Regions from separate parts of the Virgibacillus byunsanensis genome, predicted to be linked through region 2. Evidence: a T-box and tRNA genes for the amino acid it is inferred to sense, from the RefSeq annotation. Region 2 holds a T-box; the other holds one or more tRNA genes.
What was found. A T-box is a leader RNA that pairs with one kind of tRNA and senses whether it is charged. The one in region 2 lies ahead of tyrS (tyrosine--tRNA ligase), so its partner is inferred to be a tRNA-Tyr.
Positions count from the first base shown of each region.

Region 1: it encodes a tRNA-Tyr, which carries the amino acid that the T-box ahead of tyrS (tyrosine--tRNA ligase) is inferred to sense. The anticodon was not compared.

Region 1 covers NZ_JBHTKJ010000011.1:729-10,992, reverse strand. The annotation lists gene ACFQ3N_RS04815 (zf-HC2 domain-containing protein) at 1-28, opposite strand, end outside; gene sigW (RNA polymerase sigma factor SigW) at 44-607, opposite strand; gene ACFQ3N_RS04805 (Spo0E family sporulation regulatory protein-aspartic acid phosphatase) at 741-908, shown strand; gene ACFQ3N_RS04800 (CPBP family intramembrane glutamic endopeptidase) at 951-1,610, shown strand; gene rocF (arginase) at 1,995-2,897, opposite strand; gene ACFQ3N_RS04790 (phosphomevalonate kinase) at 3,087-4,184, opposite strand; gene mvaD (diphosphomevalonate decarboxylase) at 4,198-5,175, opposite strand; gene mvk (mevalonate kinase) at 5,243-6,205, opposite strand; gene ACFQ3N_RS04775 (hydroxymethylglutaryl-CoA reductase, degradative) at 6,202-7,512, opposite strand; tRNA gene ACFQ3N_RS04770 (tRNA-Lys) at 7,731-7,806, opposite strand; tRNA gene ACFQ3N_RS04765 (tRNA-Gln) at 8,061-8,135, opposite strand; tRNA gene ACFQ3N_RS04760 (tRNA-Tyr) at 8,150-8,233, opposite strand; tRNA gene ACFQ3N_RS04755 (tRNA-Thr) at 8,277-8,352, opposite strand; tRNA gene ACFQ3N_RS04750 (tRNA-Val) at 8,561-8,636, opposite strand; tRNA gene ACFQ3N_RS04745 (tRNA-Glu) at 8,642-8,716, opposite strand; gene fabI (enoyl-ACP reductase FabI) at 9,015-9,791, shown strand; gene ACFQ3N_RS04735 (YwaF family protein) at 9,907-10,264, shown strand, end outside.
Region 2 covers NZ_JBHTKJ010000013.1:65,091-75,354, forward strand. The annotation lists gene ezrA (septation ring formation regulator EzrA) at 1-1,401, opposite strand, end outside; gene refZ (forespore capture DNA-binding protein RefZ) at 1,586-2,191, opposite strand; gene ACFQ3N_RS06980 (GAF domain-containing protein) at 2,307-2,792, shown strand; gene ACFQ3N_RS06985 (sensor domain-containing diguanylate cyclase) at 2,857-4,734, opposite strand; gene rpsD (30S ribosomal protein S4) at 5,136-5,738, shown strand; gene tyrS (tyrosine--tRNA ligase) at 5,788-7,056, opposite strand; T-box leader at 7,118-7,331, opposite strand; gene ACFQ3N_RS07000 (transglycosylase domain-containing protein) at 7,454-10,264, shown strand, end outside.

The sequences.
Region 1 (10,264 bases), on a different contig from region 2:
GCTCTACTACTTGTTTTTGACAATTCATATCAGTCACACTCCTTTACACGTGACGAAGTTTTTTCCGTAGTGCTTCCCGTCCCCGGTGTATGCGAGTCTTTACTGTCCCTAATGGGATATCTAGAATCTCGCTTATTTCTTTGAGGGAAAACTCTTCTAAGTAACGTAGCATAATGATACTACGATATTTCGGTGGGAGCTCGGTAATTTCTTTATGAATATAGCTTTGTAATTCCAGACTTTCAACTTCTTCTTCCGGTAATCGTCCATCAGTTGGTAACTGGGAGTACATATCCAATCCTTCTGCCCCTTTTATCTCTGCATCGAGATAAAAATCTGGTTTTCGCTTTCGTATTCGATCAATAGTTAAATTTGTAGCAATTCGATATAACCATGTCGAGAATTTCCTGCGATCATCAAATGAGTGAATATTTACATACGCCCGAATAAAAGCCTCCTGTGCTATATCCTCCGCCTCGTGCATATTACCAAGCATTCGAAAACAATGTTGGTAAATTTTATTCTGAAAAAACGAGACCACATCTTCATATGCAGCTTGATCTCCTTTTTTAACCTGTATTATTTTTTCTTTAATCATTTGATCCATATAGAGTACCTCCGCTAACTGTGCGGTATTTATGTTACGAATATGTATTATAAAAGGTTTCAAAAAAATCGTTTATCCATACAATTAATTGGGTAATTTTATAGTATATTATACTAGATCGGGGGATAGATTTGTGGATAATTCTATATTATTGCAAAAGATCGAACAATGTCGCAATGAAATGATTACCTTAAGTAATGCCGAGGAATTTACTTCAGATGCTGTTATCAAGTCTAGCAAGAGATTAGATACGCTACTTAATGAATATCAACGTAAGGTTAATAACCGTCCCCAGAATTAAAAAGAATATGATACGATTGAAGAAACATGTTGAGGTGCGGTCATGAAAACAAGTTATTTGGTTTACGCATTAAGTTTAGTATCTATACTTTTGCTATTTATCGTTGAACAAATCCTAGTTGTTGATTACATATATAAAACATCAACAAAGGTAGTTGTTTTCTTCTTTGTTATTTTTATTTTCCACTACCTAACAAAGCGGAACCCAGGTTATTTTAGTACGTTAAAAATGGATTTGAAACGACTGAAAATAAGTTTAGGTATTGGCATCGGTTCATTCGTTATACTTCTTGGAACATACTTTATGCTAAAAGACTTTATTGATTTTGCCACTATTCGTGACAACCTAGCACAAAAAAATGTCACGAAGGAAACTTTTATATTTATTGCACTTTATATCGTAATAGGAAACTCCTTCTTGGAAGAACTCTTCTTCAGGGGATTTGTCTTCAAAAATTTATTACAGGATAATAGAATAGCAGCATTTATATACTCCTCATTCCTGTTTTCCATCTATCACACCGCTATTTTTTTAACATGGTTTAACGTCAGTTTGTTCTTATTAGCATTATTCGGTTTATTTGCTATTGGTATGATATTTAATTGGCTTAATGAAAATTCCAGCAATATATTTAACTCCTGGATCGTGCATGTTATAGCAGATATTGCAATTATAATAATAGCCCTCTTATCGGTTTTTTAATGAAAAGCATACGTGCCCATTTAGCAATGTAAGGACTACGCCCGCGCAAAGCGGTAGCTTTAGTCGTTCTTCCTCAAATACCATGAGATAAAGGAAACATGCCCCTTCATAGGGATATGGCGACCTTGGACCAAGAGACCGGTTTTAGTCGACCTTCCTTCTAAGCGAATCGATTTTGACTTGTTGTATGGATGTGAGGGAAGTCACTCTAGTTGCTGCGCGCTGGAGTTGGATGTAGCATATGCAGTTACTAAATTATCTATATATCTCCAATTTTATATTTTTTTAAAGAAGGTTGTTGTTTTTATCACAATAGCAACAAAACTTACGAAATGAGCCTTAAAGAAAGAAGACATCCGAGATTGGATGCCTATTCAGGTACTGTTATTTTAACTTCTCACCAAATAATGACCCAACTAATCCTACAGCTAAGGTAGCCGTCTTATTTTTGTCATCTAAGATTGGATTGACTTCCACAAATTCAGCTGACGTAATTATCTTAGACTCAGCTAGCATTTCCATCGCCAAATGACTTTCACGGTAAGATAGACCACCTAAAACAGGTGTTCCAACCCCTGGGGCTTCTTCTGGATCTAGTCCGTCTAAATCCAAACTGAGATGTACTCCATCTGTATTCTCTTGTAGGTAATCAATCGTTTCTGTCATTACATTTGTCATTCCCATACGATCAATTTCATGCATGGTAAAAACTTTAATTCCCTTTTCCCGAATTAACTCTCTTTCCTCTGGGTCAAGTGAACGCGCACCAACAATAACAATGTTTTCGGGTTTAATTTTAGGTTGGTAGTCTAAAATATTGGTTAATTTTTCGTGCCCAATACCTAAACTAACTGCAAGTGGCATCCCATGAATATTACCGGATGGTGATGTTTCTGCACAATTCAAATCTCCATGTGCGTCGTACCAGATAACCCCTAAATTTTTATAGTGTTTTGCAATTCCAGCTAAACTTCCAATTGCAATACTATGGTCTCCACCTAAAATTAGTGGGAACCGATTTTTAGCAATTTCTTGTTCAGCCATTTCAGCAAGTTTTTGATTTGCCTCAGCAACTTGATGTAGGTTTCGTAAATTATCTTCTTGCCTTGATTCTTTATTGTCTGGGCGTGAAATTGGTATATCTCCTAAATCATTAACGTTGTACTTTAATCGCTGTAGTGTTTCAATAACACCCGCATACCTAAGTGCGCTTGGACCCATATCAACTCCACGACGGTTTTGACCTAAATCCATTGGTACTCCAATTACGGACATATTGGTTTTCATATGTATTACCTCCTCTATCTTATTCTTATTTTATCCAAAAAACCATCTGTGACTCAACCCGACACAAATATGTATATATATGCAAACATTAGAAAGGCTTAGTTACACTTAAGTAGGGAAGTTTTATACTTTTGTATTTGCAAAAAAACAGACGTTATTTTTAGAACGTCTGTTTACCTTGGATTTATTCTAGTTGTGAACACAGGCACCATCTCGGGCCAGTCTAATATCTAGTGGCTTTATACCTGCATTTTCCCACAAACTTTTTAATTTCTGTGCTCTTTCACTGGTAGATACAAATGCGATGCCACAATCGCCTCCGCCTGCACCTGAGGGTTTTCCTGCACCATCAATTTGTTCTGCCAGGTCACATAAATCGCCTAATAGAGGAGTTTCAATTGCTGCTTTCGCTTGCTTTCCTACAGTAGATAATGCTTGTCTATTTTGCCTTACACCATCCAGGATAAAAGATGAATCTTCATCCTTTATCCCCTTCAAAAAAGTGCTGACAGCTTGTTGGCTATTATGAAGAAATTCTTGATAAGATTTATTGTTATCTACTTTAAGCTTTTTTATCTCACCAATTAAAGATGAAGTTGAAGCGGGTTTTCCGGTCCATCCTATACACATTTGAATAGTATCAGGAAATGTAATTGGTTCAATAGAAAAATAAGTCCATTCGCTATTTACTAATTCTAGTATAGAAACAGTTTTCTCATGCTGTTCTTTTAACCACTCAGCCTGAAAAGAAGAATAGCGAAGTAAGCCTCCATAAGAAGAAGCAGCAACATCAGCACCAGAACCGCTACCTTGTGTTTTCACATGAGCAATGGATGCAAGCTTAAAGATCAACTCTTTGGTTGGACTATCTGGTAAAAACTCTTCCAAAATAACACTGACGGCCGATGTTACAACGGCAGCACTAGACCCTAATCCATATTTTAAGCCTGAAGCATCGTCAAGTTCGCTTTTAATAGACAAATCAAATGGATTACAAGTGATTCCCTTTTCCTGCAGATATGTAAGGCAAATCGTCATTGCATCCTCTACAAAGCGTAAACGGTTATCAGTTGAAGTTATATTAACTTGATCTTCAAATTCCCACTTCAGATCATATAACTTGAAATTATGTAATGTAAGTCGGTTCTCGTTATTTCGCTTCAACGTTGCATATACGTAACGGTCTACTGCCATTACTACTAAATCGTGGTGAGGCTCGAGTACGGCAAACTCACCAGCAATCATTAACTTTCCCGGTACTTTAATAGTCAATGGTGGATTAGGCAAGATTTTTCAACCCCTATATATAGGTTACTCCTTGACCTGAACGGCTTAGTATCACATCAGTTACTCCAGGTACGTCACGGAGCGTATTTTGAACCGTTTCTTCGTTCTCTGGTAAATAGAGAACTTTAACATTTGGTCCAGCATCAATCGTAAAGTAGGCAGGAACACCAGATGCTCTTAAGTCTCGAACCATGTGCATAACAGCCAATGTTGTATCATGCCAATATGTAAATGGTGGCTCTGCACCTAACGTTGTAGCATGCATTTTCAAACAATTAGATTCTGCAATACGTCCTACCTTTTCAAAATCACGATCGGTTATTCCTTGCTTTATCTGATCAAGATCATTTGGAATTGTTTCCACCCAACTCGTATAAAACGGTGATGTATCGACAGTCCGCTTCATTCCATCGCGACTGGAAACCTTTTTCATTTTTGAGGATAGAACGACAGCAGCAACACGAACGTCCCAGTGGTTTGCTGGTGCAACTTGAACTGCATGAGAATCAGAACCATCGTCCTGTTTCCCTTGCTCCCATTCTACAAAGCCACCGTATATTGAGCGACATGCTGAGCCTGAACCTTGCCTTGTTAAACGAGATAGTTCCTGATTGCTTACACTCAAATCTAACGCTTTTGTTGCTGCAGCTGCCAAGGCAGCAAAACCAGAGGCAGAGGAAGCAAAGCCAGCAGCTGTAGGGACTTTATTTATGGAATTCACTTCTGCATATAAGTTTGGTTTAGAGCTAAAATCCCTGATCAGATCAAGAAACCTCGTTACCCGGTAATATTCGTCACCAGCAACAACATGATCATTCAGTAAAAAATGATCCTCTAGTAAATGTTCGCGAAATTCAACAGAAGTTGTCGTATAAAATCCATCCAGTGTTAAGGAAAGGCTATTATTCATTGGTAATATCAATGATTCGTTACGCTTTCCCCAATACTTAATTAGAGCAATATTTGTATGGGCTTTTGCTGTGGCTTTCATTGTGTATATCCCCTTTTTGCATGTAGCCATAAAACTCTACTACAACGTCACGCTGGTTACTGCTTATTTAATCCTGTTTTCTTAATACGAAAGGCCAAACAGCGTGAGCACCAATTTTTTTAAGTTTCTCAGTAAGGTGTCTAGAATGCACTTCATCCCGAGCTAAAGCAATGATGCAGCCACCATTACCCCCACCAGTTAGTTTAGCACCTAATGCTCCTTCTTGGCGGGCAAAATAAATAAGTCTGTTTAGGCCAGCATCGCTTACCCCAAGTGCTTCTAACTCTTTTTGGGCCTCGTTCAACATATTACCTAAAAGATGTTTGCTTGCTCTTTCTAATGCACCTCTTGCCTGATGTGTTATTTCACCAATTCGATCTAATCTAGCCTGTATTCTCTTAGGAGCAGATTTTAGTAAATGGGCTACAGATTCTATAGCTAACCGCGTATCTCCCATTCTCCCTGAATCAGCAACTACAAAGTGGAAATCACTCTTAGGACGAATGAAATGCATAGGAAGTTCCTTCTCATACCATATTGGAGACTCAGAAGTGATCGTCAATGTATCGATACCACTAGGGGCTCCATGGGCATACGTTTCTGCAACGTTTGCTAGGTTTAACAGTTCATCTTCTGTGTAACTTTGGTTTGAGTATGCAAACAACGATCTAATTACAGCAATAGCAACAGACGCACTAGATCCAAGGCCTTTACCTGGTGGTATGGATGATGTAATACGAATCAACATGTCCTTAATAGGTAAATTCAGATGTTCTAATGTTGCCTTAACGCAATTTACCAGCCCATCTAAAGATTCTGGAGCCAAGTCAATAGGACCATGATAAAACGTACTATCCAGCTTGATTGCACCAGGAACAAATTCGATTTCTGATTCTACTCCTACCAGCGGAAAAGGGATTGCAATAGCAGGCTGTCCGTGTACAACCGCATGTTCCCCAATCAAAATCAATTTACTATGAGCTATACCTATAGCTGTTTGTTCTGAAGTTGTTGCTTTTTCTGCACTCATTTTTTATATTCGTCCACCAATTCTTTAGCTTTTCCGACACGGATTTCTTTTTCGGTTATTAATCGTTCAGCAATGATATCAATCATCTCCCCTTTGGCCCCTGCTGCTATTGCAACAGAGCGAGAATGTAAAGCCATATGACCTTTTTGGATACCATCTGTTACTAATGCTTTCAGCGCTCCAAGGTTCTGGGCTAAACCGACTGCTACGATGACTTGAGCTAGGTCTTGTGCTGAATCCACATTTAAAATCTTGTGTGCAATCTTTGATATAGGATGAACACGAATCGACCCACCAACAGTTCCTACAGACATAGGTAACTCTAGCTCACCTACAAGATTTCCTTCTTTATCCACTGACCAGGTTGTCATGGAACTATACATACCATGACGCGAAGCATAGGCATGGGCACCAGCCTCTACTGCTCGCCAATCATTTCCTGTAGCAATAACAATTGGGTCAATTCCATTCATTATACCTTTATTATGCGTTACAGCACGATACGGGTCTGAAGCAGCGAACTCATATGCATGAACAACTCCATCACGGACTTGTTCTCCTGTGAATTCCTCACTTTCTAATAAAGAGGGAGGAATAACACAACGTGCTCTTGCTAAACATTTATCAGCATAATTAGAAAGAATCCGTAAATAAACCTTTCCTTTTGTCAATTCCTCTACTGTTGGCGCTAATGCTTCAACCATCGTATTAATAATGTTAGCACCCATCGCATCACATGTATTTATATATAAATGCAGAACTAGCATTTGTGAGTATTTTGAATCAGATTCTTGATTTAGTATTCGTACCTCAAGATCTTCTGCTCCTCCACCTCTAGCAACCATACTAGGAAAAGAAGCATTTGCATCATTAATCAACAATTCTTTAGCTTCTAATAATGCATTTTTTGCTGCATCCATATCAGGGACACCGACTACTTGTATTTGGCCAATCATGACTCGATCTGTAGATTCCGTCGAAAATCCACCCGCATTTCTTACTATTTTAGCAATATAACTTGCAGATGCAACAACTGATGGCTCTTCAATTGCCATGGGTACTACATATTCTTTCCCATTAATTAAAAAATTCAACCCTAAACCTAGAGGAAGTGGAAATGTACCTATGACATTTTCAATCATCTTGTCTGCTGTTTCCATTTTTAATGGTTCTTTTGAAAACAAATATTCTGTTTCCTCATCAGAGAAATCGGTCATATTAGTCAATAATTCTCTGCGCTCTTCAACACTCATATTATAAAAGCCAGGAATTCTAGAAGTTTCCATACCACTCATCCTTTTATATATATAGTTATATATGTCAAAATAGTAAGCTATTATATTTAATTAAAGCGAATTTTTATCAATTGTTGTTATTCATATAGAATAAAAAAATTACTGTATCTATTATGTTAAAAAAATGCATAAAATGCAAATAAACAAGGTTGTTTACAATCATAACGACCTTGTTTATTGAAAATTAATTATGTATGATGTATTTCACCTAAATTTTAATTCATATAAGATGGTGAGCCATGGAGGATTCGAACCTCCGACCCTCTGATTAAAAGTCAGATGCTCTGCCAGCTGAGCTAATGGCTCGTTTTGTACTATTAAATTATTCTTTTGCCTGCGTTTCATCCTAATGACCCCTACATCTAACAGTTTATTCATGGATGTTTTGTGCTTCGGGGTTACTCGTAGCTAATTCGGCAGATGTGTTGCTCGTTGCTCTGCCAGCTGAGCTAATGGCTCGTTTTGTACTATAATTTATTCAATTGCCTGCTTTTTATCTTAATGACCTTTGCATTTACTTGCATCATCATGAGTTGCAAAATGGCTTGAAAAATAAAAAATGGCTGGGCTACCAGGATTCGAACCTGGGGTACACGGGATCAAAACCCGATGCCTTACCGCTTGGCTATAGCCCAACAAAATTATGAAATGGTGGAGGGGGGCAGATTCGAACTGCCGAACCCGAGGGAGCGGATTTACAGTCCGCCGCGTTTAGCCACTTCGCTACCCCTCCGAATGTATTCTTAACCATTTATCATTTTTTATACTTAAAAAAATGGTGCCGGCCAGAGGACTTGAACCCCCAACCTACTGATTACAAGTCAGTTGCTCTACCAGTTGAGCTAGGCCGGCTAATTATAACTAAAGTTTTCTTGATTGATCAACATGCTTAGGCTACCTCTGCTTCTTCTAGGTCATTCAAAGATGTTACGTGCATCGAGGTTACTCGTAGCTAATTCGGTAGAAGTTTTGCTCGTCTCTACCAGTTGAACTAGGCCGGCTAATTATATTAAAGTTCCTTTTGATTGATCCATGTGTGTTGGATTTCAAGTAAAAGGAATGGTGGAGGATGCAGGGCTCGAACCTGCGACATCTTGCTTGTAAGGCAAGTGCTCTCCCAGCTGAGCTAATCCTCCATAAGTGGTGACCCGTACGGGATTCGAACCCGTGTTACCGCCGTGAAAGGGCGGTGTCTTAACCACTTGACCAACGGGCCTTACAATGGTTTACATGAAATACATTTTTTGATATTATACGCCTTAAAAAAAGCATCATGTCGTAAACCGACGAATTTTATTATATACAGATATAGTCTATTTGTAAAGGGGTAATCTAATATTTTATATTTTTTTTACGATGATTGTAGACTTGAAAGCTATAGTTAAATTTTTCTGGGATTTTGCTCTATAAATATTCTCCAACTTATTTCATTTTTAAACAAATAAATAACATAGTTTTTCTATCACACGGAGTTAGGTTATAATGTAAAAAGTAATATTAATGGAGGTGCTCATGTGTCAGGATTATTGCAAGGTAAAAATATCGTAGTGATGGGTGTAGCAAATGAAAGAAGTATTGCTTGGGGAATAACCAAGTCATTACATAATGCAGGTGCAAATCTTATTTTCACAAATAGACAAGAACGTTCCTATCAAAAATTGACTAAGCTGCTTGAAAAACATCAAATCGAAGCGAAATTAGTCGTTACATGTGATGTTTCAAACGATGAAAGCATCCATGAAGCTTTTAGTGAAATTAAAGAAAAAATTGGCGTTATTCATGGATTAATTCACTCCGTTGCATTTGCAAATCGAGATGAATTAAAAGGTGAATATGCTGACACTTCTCGTGAAGGTTTCTTATTAGCTCAAGAGATTAGTGCATTTTCACTTGTAGCTGTTACAAAAGCAGCTAAAGAAGTTATGACAGAAGGTGGTAGTATTGTAACACAGACGTATCTAGGCGCAGAACGTGTAATTGAAAACTATAACGTCATGGGAGTTGCAAAAGCATCATTAGAAGCTAGTGTAAGGTATTTAGCTGAAGATGTAGGGAAATATGGTATTCGTGTTAATGCGATCTCTGCAGGGCCAATTCGTACCTTGTCTGCTAAAGGTGTATCTGGCTTTAATGAAAAAACTGGTGTGATCGAGGAAAAAGCTCCTTTACGTAGAAATGTCGATCAGGACCAAGTTGGAGACGCAACCTTATTCTTTATTAGTGAGCTTGCCAGAGGGATAACTGGAGAGGTTTTACATGTCGATTCAGGTTACCATATTATTGGTGGATAAATCATCACTGAATGAAGCTTAACATCTAATAGACACTACTCTGGATGAATACGGGTACGTGTCTATTTTTTGAAATATAATACCCTGAAGACATTTTGCAGCAGGGAGGGTTATTATGGGAGAATGGTTCACAACATTATACGGAGACAGTTTTGCGCCGTTTGGTACAAGTCATTTAATAGTGCTATTTATTTATCTTGCAGGTATCATATTACTTTTAATCACCTATAAAAAAATAATATCCAGCAATTATTTATATAATACCCTTCGCTGGTTTTTCTTTAGTCTTTTAATTCTTTCTGAGTTAGGCTATCAAGCATGGTCTATACATAACGGCATATGGAGCTTACGTGAATATATCCCACTTCACCTTTGCGGAATTGCCAGTATAATCGCAGCAGCTGCATTAGCAACACATAACAAAAAATTAATTTATATCACCTTTTTCATAGGGCTAATTCCTTCACTTTTAG
Region 2 (10,264 bases):
TAATGGTTGCTTTTCCAATGCCTTTAGAACACGACGATTTTTTTCAATTGCTTCATCCATTATATTCCAAATATAACTTGGTACCCCTGGTATATTGCTTTTTTTCAATTTACGATTTACATGTTGAATATGTTCTCTCATATCGGATAATTTTTCTTTAGCTTCTAATTCATCTTTACGCAGATTCTGAATACTCTTTTTAAACTGTGCATGTGCTTGTTGTATTTCTTCTACTCGTTGAAACCCACTTTCTAATTCTTTGCGTAACTCAACATGCGAGGTTTCTTCATCATCCATCTGTGATGATATCTCATTAAGTTGGCTTTTTAGTTGACTAATTGTTTTTTCTAAGGTTAAATATCTTTCCATATCGCTATCTTCAAAGAAATATGTTTTCTTCAAATTTTCTACTTCAGTTTTCGTTTCATGGAAATTTCGATCAAGGTCATCTAATAAATGGCGATAGCTCGGAATTTTTGTTTCCATAAAACTTTTAGCAATAGCTTCTTTCTCCAGAAGTTGATACATTTCTTTCATTCGTTCTTCTATTTCCGATGTAATTGTTTTAGCTTCCGAGACTATTCCTTTTTCTAAAGAATGCACACAATCTAAGAGACGACGATGATAATTATGTATTTCTTTTTCAAAGCCCAGGTGCTCAACACGGTATCCGTCATCTTTCATCTCTCTCAATCCTGAAAGCAAATCGTCTAATTGAGCAGGTAATTCCTGTTTACACGCCTTATAGATAACAGGAAATTCATCTAATTGTTCTTGTAACTGTTCTAGGTTATATTTTATATCATCGACAATCTGATGAGCTTCATGATAATCGCCAGCCTTAACCAATTCATGATATTTACTCAGTTGTTCATCAATCTCATCGATTTCAACCTCAAAGCGAACTTCTGCTTTCCCATATTGATATCGATTTTGTGACAATTTTTTACGTAACGCTTTAATATTTGGTTGTATTTGTTCAATTTCTTTGCGACTTGTTTCTTCAGATTGAAGCAGCTCATCTAATTCCCCGAGCATTATTTCTATATCTTTTTCAATCGATTGAAGGATTTGTTCTACTTTTTTTGTCATTTTTCTTGCATTTGAGAAACGGTACCGATCAGCAGACTCTTCAGCATCAAATAAGAATTCTTCTATATCTGGTAACTCCTTAGTTACAATATATTCCCAGCGTTCTTTCCATGATTCAAATTTTTCTTGAGTTTCACCAGACAAATTCAAATTTTTTATACGAGCAATTTGGGATGCAATATTTCGATTCATAATATCCATCTTCCAGCTTTCAAGCCGATCAACAATATCATATACCCGTTTCCGCATAATAAGCCCTAGAATAATTAATGCTATAATAATTAGTATGAGTCCAATAATATATGCCATTTAAAGCCTCCTAACTATATTCCTGTAAGAGGATGCAGTCTCTTAGGGAACAGGTATAAAAAAACTTACATTCGAATTTTTAGTATATATGTACACTTATGATACCATTTATAATGCAATTTTGGATAAAAAAAAGCAAATAAATTGCTAATTTGACAATTTTTTATCTATTTATATTTAAGTCTTACGTGTTAACCATGTAATCTAACCAATTGTTAATCGTTTTCACATACTTTTTAATGAATAAATTATGGGATTGTTCCCCTAACAAGTGGTTTTTCCATTCATTTTGTAAAACATACGGCGTGATTAACATTCCTTTTAATTGCATTAATAAAAATTGCCGATCTATATCACTTTTTTTATTCTGAGATAATACAGAGAAAAAAATATTACTTATATAATAATTCTCCTTTGCTAAATAAGTTACCGTCATTTCCCGAACAAAAATGGAATCGAGCGATAATTCCCGGTGAATAAAACAAGAGAATTGATGATTCATTTGTTTGTACTGTATAATAGCTTCAATTAGCATTTTTAATTGGTCTAATGAAGACATATCTTCTGAATCTCGTAATATCTTTTCTATAGTTGTTAAGTACACTTCATAATAATTTGTTACGGCATGTTCTAATAAACCTTGTTTATTTTTGAAGTAATAACTAATTAATGAAACGTTGACGGTAGCCTTCTCTGATATATCTCTGACAGATGTACCGTGAAATCCTTTTTGATAAAACAACGCAGAAGCAGCATCAATCACTTTCTGTTTAGACGGATTTGTTTTCATTATTTATTCAACTCCTTACATCTCATTTTACGACAAAGTAACTAGTAATCCTGCATTTTTTTATCGACAAATATCGTACGTTTGTCGAAATCCATTATTATAGAGGAGAATATTTATGTTTCAAACAAGTAATTATTCTGGTAACGAGATAGAGAACTATGAGTTATTATTAAAGCAAATAAAAGCCCTTAGTGAAGGGGAAACAGATCACATTGCTTTACTATCTAACGCATCTGCACTGTTAAATCAATTTTTAGATGAAGTGAATTGGGTAGGCTTTTATTTATGGAAGAATGATGAATTAATTCTTGGTCCATTCCAAGGTTTACCAGCATGTATACGGATTGCATACGGTAAAGGGGTTTGTGGTACGGCAATTAAAGAAGGGAAAACAAAACGAATAGCTGATGTAATGAACTTCCCAGGCCATATTGCCTGTGATGCCGCAAGCAAATCAGAGATTGTAGTTCCTCTATTTTTAGGGGAGTCTATTTATGGAGTGCTTGATATCGATAGCCCAATTAAGAATAGGTTCGATGAAACAGATCAGGTTTACATGGAAAGATTTGCCAAAATCCTTGAGGAATATCTTAGTAAGTAACTCTCAATACTTAATACCTGTTACTCGATTACAACAGGTATTAAGTTTTTTATTGGGATTAGGTTTATATATATTTTTGAATATTATACTCTCTAACCACAGAATTTTTCCCTAACTTTTTGGCCTCATATAAAGATCTGTCAGCCCTTTGAAATAAATCACCAGCATTGTCTTCATTACCATTACCCCAAGAAGAAACACCACATGATAACGTTACCCTTGGTTCTGTGAAACTGGCTGCTTGTTTTCTAATCTGACCAGCCAATCTAACACCCTCATCGATGTTAGCATCCGGGAGATAAATAGCCAACTCTTCCCCTCCCCATCTAGCAGGAATATCTTCTTCGCCTATATGCATTTTTAAAATATTAGAAACCTGAATAATAACCTTATCCCCTACATGATGACCATAAGTATCATTAATACGTTTAAAGTCATCGATATCAAATAATGCCAAAACCCCTTTTTCCTCTGTCTCCATGTGTAGTTTAATATTATGATCTAAATAATTCCTGGAATAAAGTTTGGTTAAGTAATCCGTTTTCACTGCTCTTTCTAATTTGTCTTTTAAAATAGAATTAGATAATGCCAACGTAGAGTGCTGAATTAATGATTTCATCAGTTTAAAACCCTCAAAGGAAAAATAGTAGTTTTCTTCATGCAGTATTAATACTGTTCCATGAATTGTTCCTGAGTGAATCATTGGAATTGCCATTACTGAACGGAAAGGAAGTGTAGCAACCTTTTTAAAGTCACCACTAAAAACTGACTCTCCACTATCTTTCACTTCCATAAACATGTACTCACTAAACAAGCGTCCCTCTGTCGAATAAAAGTAGTCTGTGCTACCAGAAAGGATATCAAATTCCTGTTCGGACTCCTCATTCAGATAAACAAAACCAACTTGGGTAGCAGCACTTGAATACATGATCTGTTTTCTTACAACCGAAATAATTTCAGATAAATCTAAATTTGAATTTAGTTTATGTGTAACATCATTAATCAATTTTAAATCATTCACAAGGAGCTTTGATTGGTGATATAATGTTACATTTTCAATGGCTTGACCGGAAATACTACAAAACCTGGCTATAAACTCTATATCATTTTCAGGAAATTCAAACGTCCTTGGCGTAATAATTTGAACTACACCATACACTCCTTGTTTTCCAATTAAAGGTGCATATAAGCAAGTCTTTCTATCTTGCACTCTGTCTTCTAATTGTATTTCCCCGGTAATAAACGCCTGGGTACTAACACGTTTTGTCACATCATCACTATATTCAATTGCTTTGATCGGCAAGTAACTATCTGCATCATGGTCCTGAGAGAGTAATAGATAAGGTGAGAATTTCGGAAAAATCATTTTCAGCTCTTTGATGATTACAGATAGAACATCACTTTTATCATTAATGGAAAGAAACCGCATCGATAAATCAAACAAAAGCTTATGATTTTCTTCATTGTTATTACTGATCTTTTTGGCAGCAACTACCTTAAGAAATTTGTTTGTTTCCTGCTGTATAATATGTAACGTTTCTTTAGAAGGTATATGTAACTCATTTCCAAACGAGAAAAATATAAAACCAGTAGTGTCTCCACTAGCTTGAAAAGGAATTACGCATGTATATAACTTAGAGAATTGCTTGTTAAAAACAAGTTCTCCATCCATATCATAGCTGTCCCAAATTTTTTCGATGCTCACAAATACTTTTTTCTTAAATAACGTTTTTTCTTTATTATCACAACCTGGCTCAATCTCATATACTTTGTCCAACTGATTGTAGAAATAAACCGCCACATCTTCAGAGTTGATCAGTTCACCAAGGGTAGTAGTTAACATAGGCAGACACTCATCGCAGTTATATTGATCTATATCAGATAGAAACCCAAAATAGATACTTCTTAATTTATCTTTTAGTTGATTTTGATTTCCCATCATATCACCTATCGTTTTTATATGTACATATTTTTTTAATTTCTACTAATGTCTTATATCTAACCTATTATGTTATTATTATATCTGAACTCATCCTTTTTTCCTATATAAAGGTTGAAAATATTAATTAAACGAAAGTGCCTAAGCTCTGGACATGGTTAAATCTTCACTATAAAGTGAGCTACTTATTGACTTTTGTCCATAAAACTTGTATACTATTCTTTGTGTAAAATAATAAAGGTAGCCTATGTGAACCACCGGTTGTTCTATTTTGTTCCTCATATTGAGGTGTATCGTGTAACTCTCTGCTGCTGGAGCGATGGTACATGAAAACATAATGGACAACGGACAGGAACACGCTCATTTATTTTATGCAAATAAAATAATAAAGGAGGAAATGTCTTATGGCTCGCTATACTGGATCAGTATGGAAAAAGTCTCGTCGTCTCGGCATTTCATTAACTGGAACTGGTAAGGAATTAGATAAACGCCCTTACGCTCCTGGTCAACACGGACCAAACCAACGCAAGAAAATATCTGAATATGGTTTACAGATGCAGGAAAAACAAAAACTACGCTTTATGTACGGATTGAACGAACGTCAATTCCGTAATTTGTTTACTGAAGCTGGAAACATGAAAGGTATTCATGGTGAAAACTTCATGATTCTACTTGAATCTCGCTTGGATAACATCGTTTACCGTCTTGGATTAGCACGTACGCGCAGACAAGCTCGTCAGCTAGTTAACCACGGTCATGTTACAGTTGATGGCAAACGTGTAGATATTCCATCATACCGTTTGAAACCAGGTCAATCTATTGGTTTGCGTGAAAAAGCACAAAACCTTGATATCATCAACGAAGCTATCGAAGTTAATAACTTCACACCAGAATATATAACTTTTGATGCAGATAAAAAAGAAGGAACTTACTCTCGTTATCCTGAGCGTTCTGAACTTCCTGCAGAAATTAATGAAGCGCTTATCGTTGAGTTCTACTCTCGTTAATACAGCTACAGTAAAAACACTAATGAGCAAATGCTCATTAGTGTTTTTTTTAACTAAAATCTATTAAAAAGTATTTTTTCTTACCTCGCCGTATTATGGTGAACATCTCTTCAATACGGTCATCTTTTCCAACAACATAATTAAGATCCTGCTGTCTCTCACCATTTATGTAAACAGCTCCATTTGAAACATCTTCTCTGGCTTGTCTTTTCGATGATGAAATCTGTGCATTTACTAGTAGATCTATCAGACCTATTTCTTCTTTGGTTGTCTTGTAAGTCGGTACATCCTTAAACCCTTGTTCAATATCACTTGCTGACAATTGTTTGAATTCTCCACTGAAAAGAGATGTAGAAATTTTCTGTGCTTGCTCTAATGCCGGTACACCATGAATCTCTTTTGTCATTTCTTCAGCTAGTCTCTTTTGTGCTACCCGATCTCCTGGTCGAACATCCACTTCTTGTTTTAACTCGTCCATCTCTTTCTCTGATATAAATGTAAAGTACTGAAGAAATTTTATAACATCACGATCGTCGGTATTGATCCAAAATTGGTAAAATTCATAGGCAGTAGTTTTTTCGGGATCTAACCACACTGCTCCGCCTGCTGTTTTACCAAACTTTGTCCCATCTGCTTTTGTAATCAAAGGTACTGTTAAGCCAAAAACTTTTATTTCCTCATCTGCATCTTCTCTGGACCGGCGGATTAACTCCATACCAGCAGTTATATTCCCCCACTGGTCACTACCACCAATTTGTAATGTACAATTTTCCTGTTCATATAATTTCAAGTAGTCCAATGACTGTAAAATCATGTAACTAAACTCAGTAAACGTAATTCCTTGTTCAATACGTGCTGAAACCGATTCCTTAGCCAACATATAATTAATACCAAAATGTTTTCCTGCATCACGCAAGAAATCAATCACAGTCATACTTGATAACCAATCATGATTATTCCGAACGTTTACGGAACTCTCCTCTGGGTTAACTAGAATCCTTTCGATCTGCTGTTTAATCCTCTCACTGTACCCTTTCACAACGTCACTTTCATTTAATGACCGTTCACTAGAGCGTCCACTTGGGTCACCAATCATTCCTGTACCCCCACCAACTAATGCAATTGGTTTGTGACCAGCTTCTTGAAATCTCTTCAGCATGATTAAAGGTACTAAATGTCCTATATGTAAACTGTCAGCAGTTGGATCGAAGCCACAATATAGGGTTACTTGTTTATCAGATAAATGTTTGGTTAACCCATCCATATCCGTTGTTTGATGAACCAATCCTCTGTTCTGTAAATCCTGTAAAATTTCCATGTGCGCCACACTCCAGTTTTTATTTTAGACCAATAAAAAAACCCATCCCTGAAAATGAAAATAAAGGGACGAGAATTTCTCGCGGTACCACCCTTGTTGCATACTAATGCCACTCTGGGTTTGTTAACGATGGTGTCACCGTCTTCTTTTGCTTAAGCAATGAAGAGAAACTCCAGATTGGTAATTCGCAAGCAAATGTATGCTAGCTTACACCAACCGCTAGCTCTCTTCATAAAGGGATTTGCTACACTACTAAAATCCTTCAAAGTTTATATAATATATTATTATATATTCATACCATATTATACGTGTTAAATCAATAGTAATTGCTAATTTATTCTATAATAAAGCGCTCAATTATGCTATAATAAATAGTGGAATTTTAGGAGGTCTTATTATGGATTATAAACAATTATTTCTTAAATATAAAAATAAAGTAATATCAATTTGGAAAACTGGAAAACTTCAACGTTCTACACGGATTACCTATGATGTGTTTTGGAATGTAGTTTTATTCTTTCTTGTTGTAGGTTTTATTGGAATGTTTTTTGCTGGTGGAATCGGACTTGGGTACTTTGCGTCTCTTGTGAAAGATGAACCAGTACGCAGTTATGAAAGTATGGAAATGGATATATATAATTATGAAGAAACCTCCAAATTATATTTTGACAAAGATATATACTTTGGTGATGTGCGCTCTGATATACATAGAGAAGAAGTCGAACTTGAAAATATATCCGAAATACTAAAGGATGCTGTTATTGCTACCGAAGATGAATACTTTGAAAGTCATGAAGGCGTTGTACCTAAAGCGATTGTCCGTGCTGTAGTTCAAGAAGCGACGAACGCCCCTATCAAAAGTGGCGGTAGTACACTCACCCAACAGCTTATTAAAAATCAAATTTTAACAAACGAAGTATCCTTTGAACGTAAGGCAAAAGAAATATTATTAGCATTGCGTCTAGAACGTTTCTTTGAAAAAGATCAAATATTAGAAGCTTATTTAAACATCGTTCCATATGGTCGTGAGGCTTCCGGTAGAAATATTGCTGGCATTCAAACAGCAGCACAAGGTATTTTTGGGGTAGACGCAAAAGATGTAAACTTAGCACAAGCAGCATACTTAGCAGGACTTCCTCAAAGTCCTTCCTACTACACACCGTTCGCCAATAATGGTGGATTAAAAGAAAAAGACGGTATACAACCTGGAATTAATCGAATGAAATCAGTTTTAAATCGGATGTATGAATCTGATTATATTAATCAAAAAGACTACGATGAAGCTTTGAATTATAACATTGTAGCTGATTTCACCGAAGAAGCTACCTCACCAATAGATAAATATCCACATTTAACCTATGAGGTGGAAAAACGAGCACGCGACATAATTATGGAACAATTAGCAGAAGAAGATGATTACACGTTGGAAGACCTCGAAAAAGATGAAACATTAAAAGAGGAATATAAAATCTTGGCAGAGCGTAACATGCGTCAAAAAGGTTACAATATTCATTCAACAATTGATAAAAAAACATTTGAAGCGTTCCAGGAAATCGCTAAAAATTATGAGAACTACGGACCTGACTGGAAAGGAGATCTGAAAAACTCTAAAGGGGAAATAATAGAGGAAAACGTAACTATGCCAGTTCAAACCGGTGGAATTCTAATTGAAAACAGTACTGGAAAAATCATTAGCTTTGTTGGTGGAAGAGATTTCAATCTGGATAATCAGCTAAACTATGCAACTAGCACTGAGCGCCCAAACGGTAGTACAATGAAGCCATTACTCGATTATGCACCAGCAATGGAAAAAGGTGTAGTTCAACCAGGAACGCCGATAGCAGACGTGGCGGAAGAATTTCAGTATCCTGGAATGCCAAAACCATGGAATCCTGGTAACTATGGTGGTGGTTATCACGGTCTTGTATCAGCACGTACGGCTTTAGCTAAGTCCTATAACGTTCCGGCTGCCAAAACATATATGCAGATCATTAATGAAAACCCAGCTAAAGAGTTTTTAGATAAAATGGGAATTACATCACTTACCGAAGGGGATTATGGCTACCCGGCTTTATCCCTTGGGGAGCCTACAATCGGAATAACGGTTGAAGAAAATACTAATGCATATGCAACTTTTGGTAATAACGGTAAATTCGCAGATGCATATATGGTTGAGAAAATAACTACAAATGATGGTGAAGTTATTTATGAACATCAAAGTGAACCAGTAGATGTATTTACACCTCAGACAAACTACTTAACACTTGATATGATGCGTGGAGTAATTAGAAGTGGTACTGCGACTTACATTAATTCACAATTGAAACATTCGGGAGTTGATTGGGCAGGGAAAACTGGGACTTCTCAGGATTACGAAGATGCTTGGTTCGTTGCCACCAATCCAAACGTAACAATGGGCACATGGATTGGCTATAGAACACCCAAATCATTACAATGTTCTAGTTGTGCATTAAGCTATAGTCAACGAAATAATAAACTGTGGGCAGAACTGGTAAACAGCGCAACAGATATTAATCCAGACTTAATGGCTCCAAAGAACCGTTTTGAACGTCCAAATGGTATTGTAGAGCGTAGTTATTGTACCATATCTGGTATGTTACCTTCAGAACTTTGTAAAAGAGTTGGTTTGATTGCAACCGACCTTTTCAACTCAAAATATGTACCTACAGAAGAAGATGACAGTTTAATTGAAGGTGCATATGTAATGGTGGATGGTAAAGCGGTAATAGCAGGGCCTAACACACCTGAAGAATTCACAGATGGTGACGGGGTAACATTTAATCCAGAGTTCCTAGAGCGAATGGGTTATGATAAATTAAGAGATATAACACAACTGTTTCCACGAACAAATACGGCTGCATGGGAAAGTATTAGTATCCCTAGTTCAGATTTAGGCGAAACATTAGAAGATGATGATACAGCACCATCTGCACCTACATCTGCTGCAAGTTCCAGCAATGAATTAACATGGAAAAAGTCAAGCAGTAAAGATGTAGTAGGCTACCGGATATTTAGAGCGGACAACCCTGATAGTTCATTTAGTCTAATAGGTAACACAACAGAGTTGGACTACTCAATCTCAGGAAGTAATGCCGTTTATCACATAAAAGCTGTAGATTACTTCGGATTAGAATCCTCTGCTTCAAAAGAGGTTGTCGTTGGAGACTTCTCTGACCCTGAACCAGAA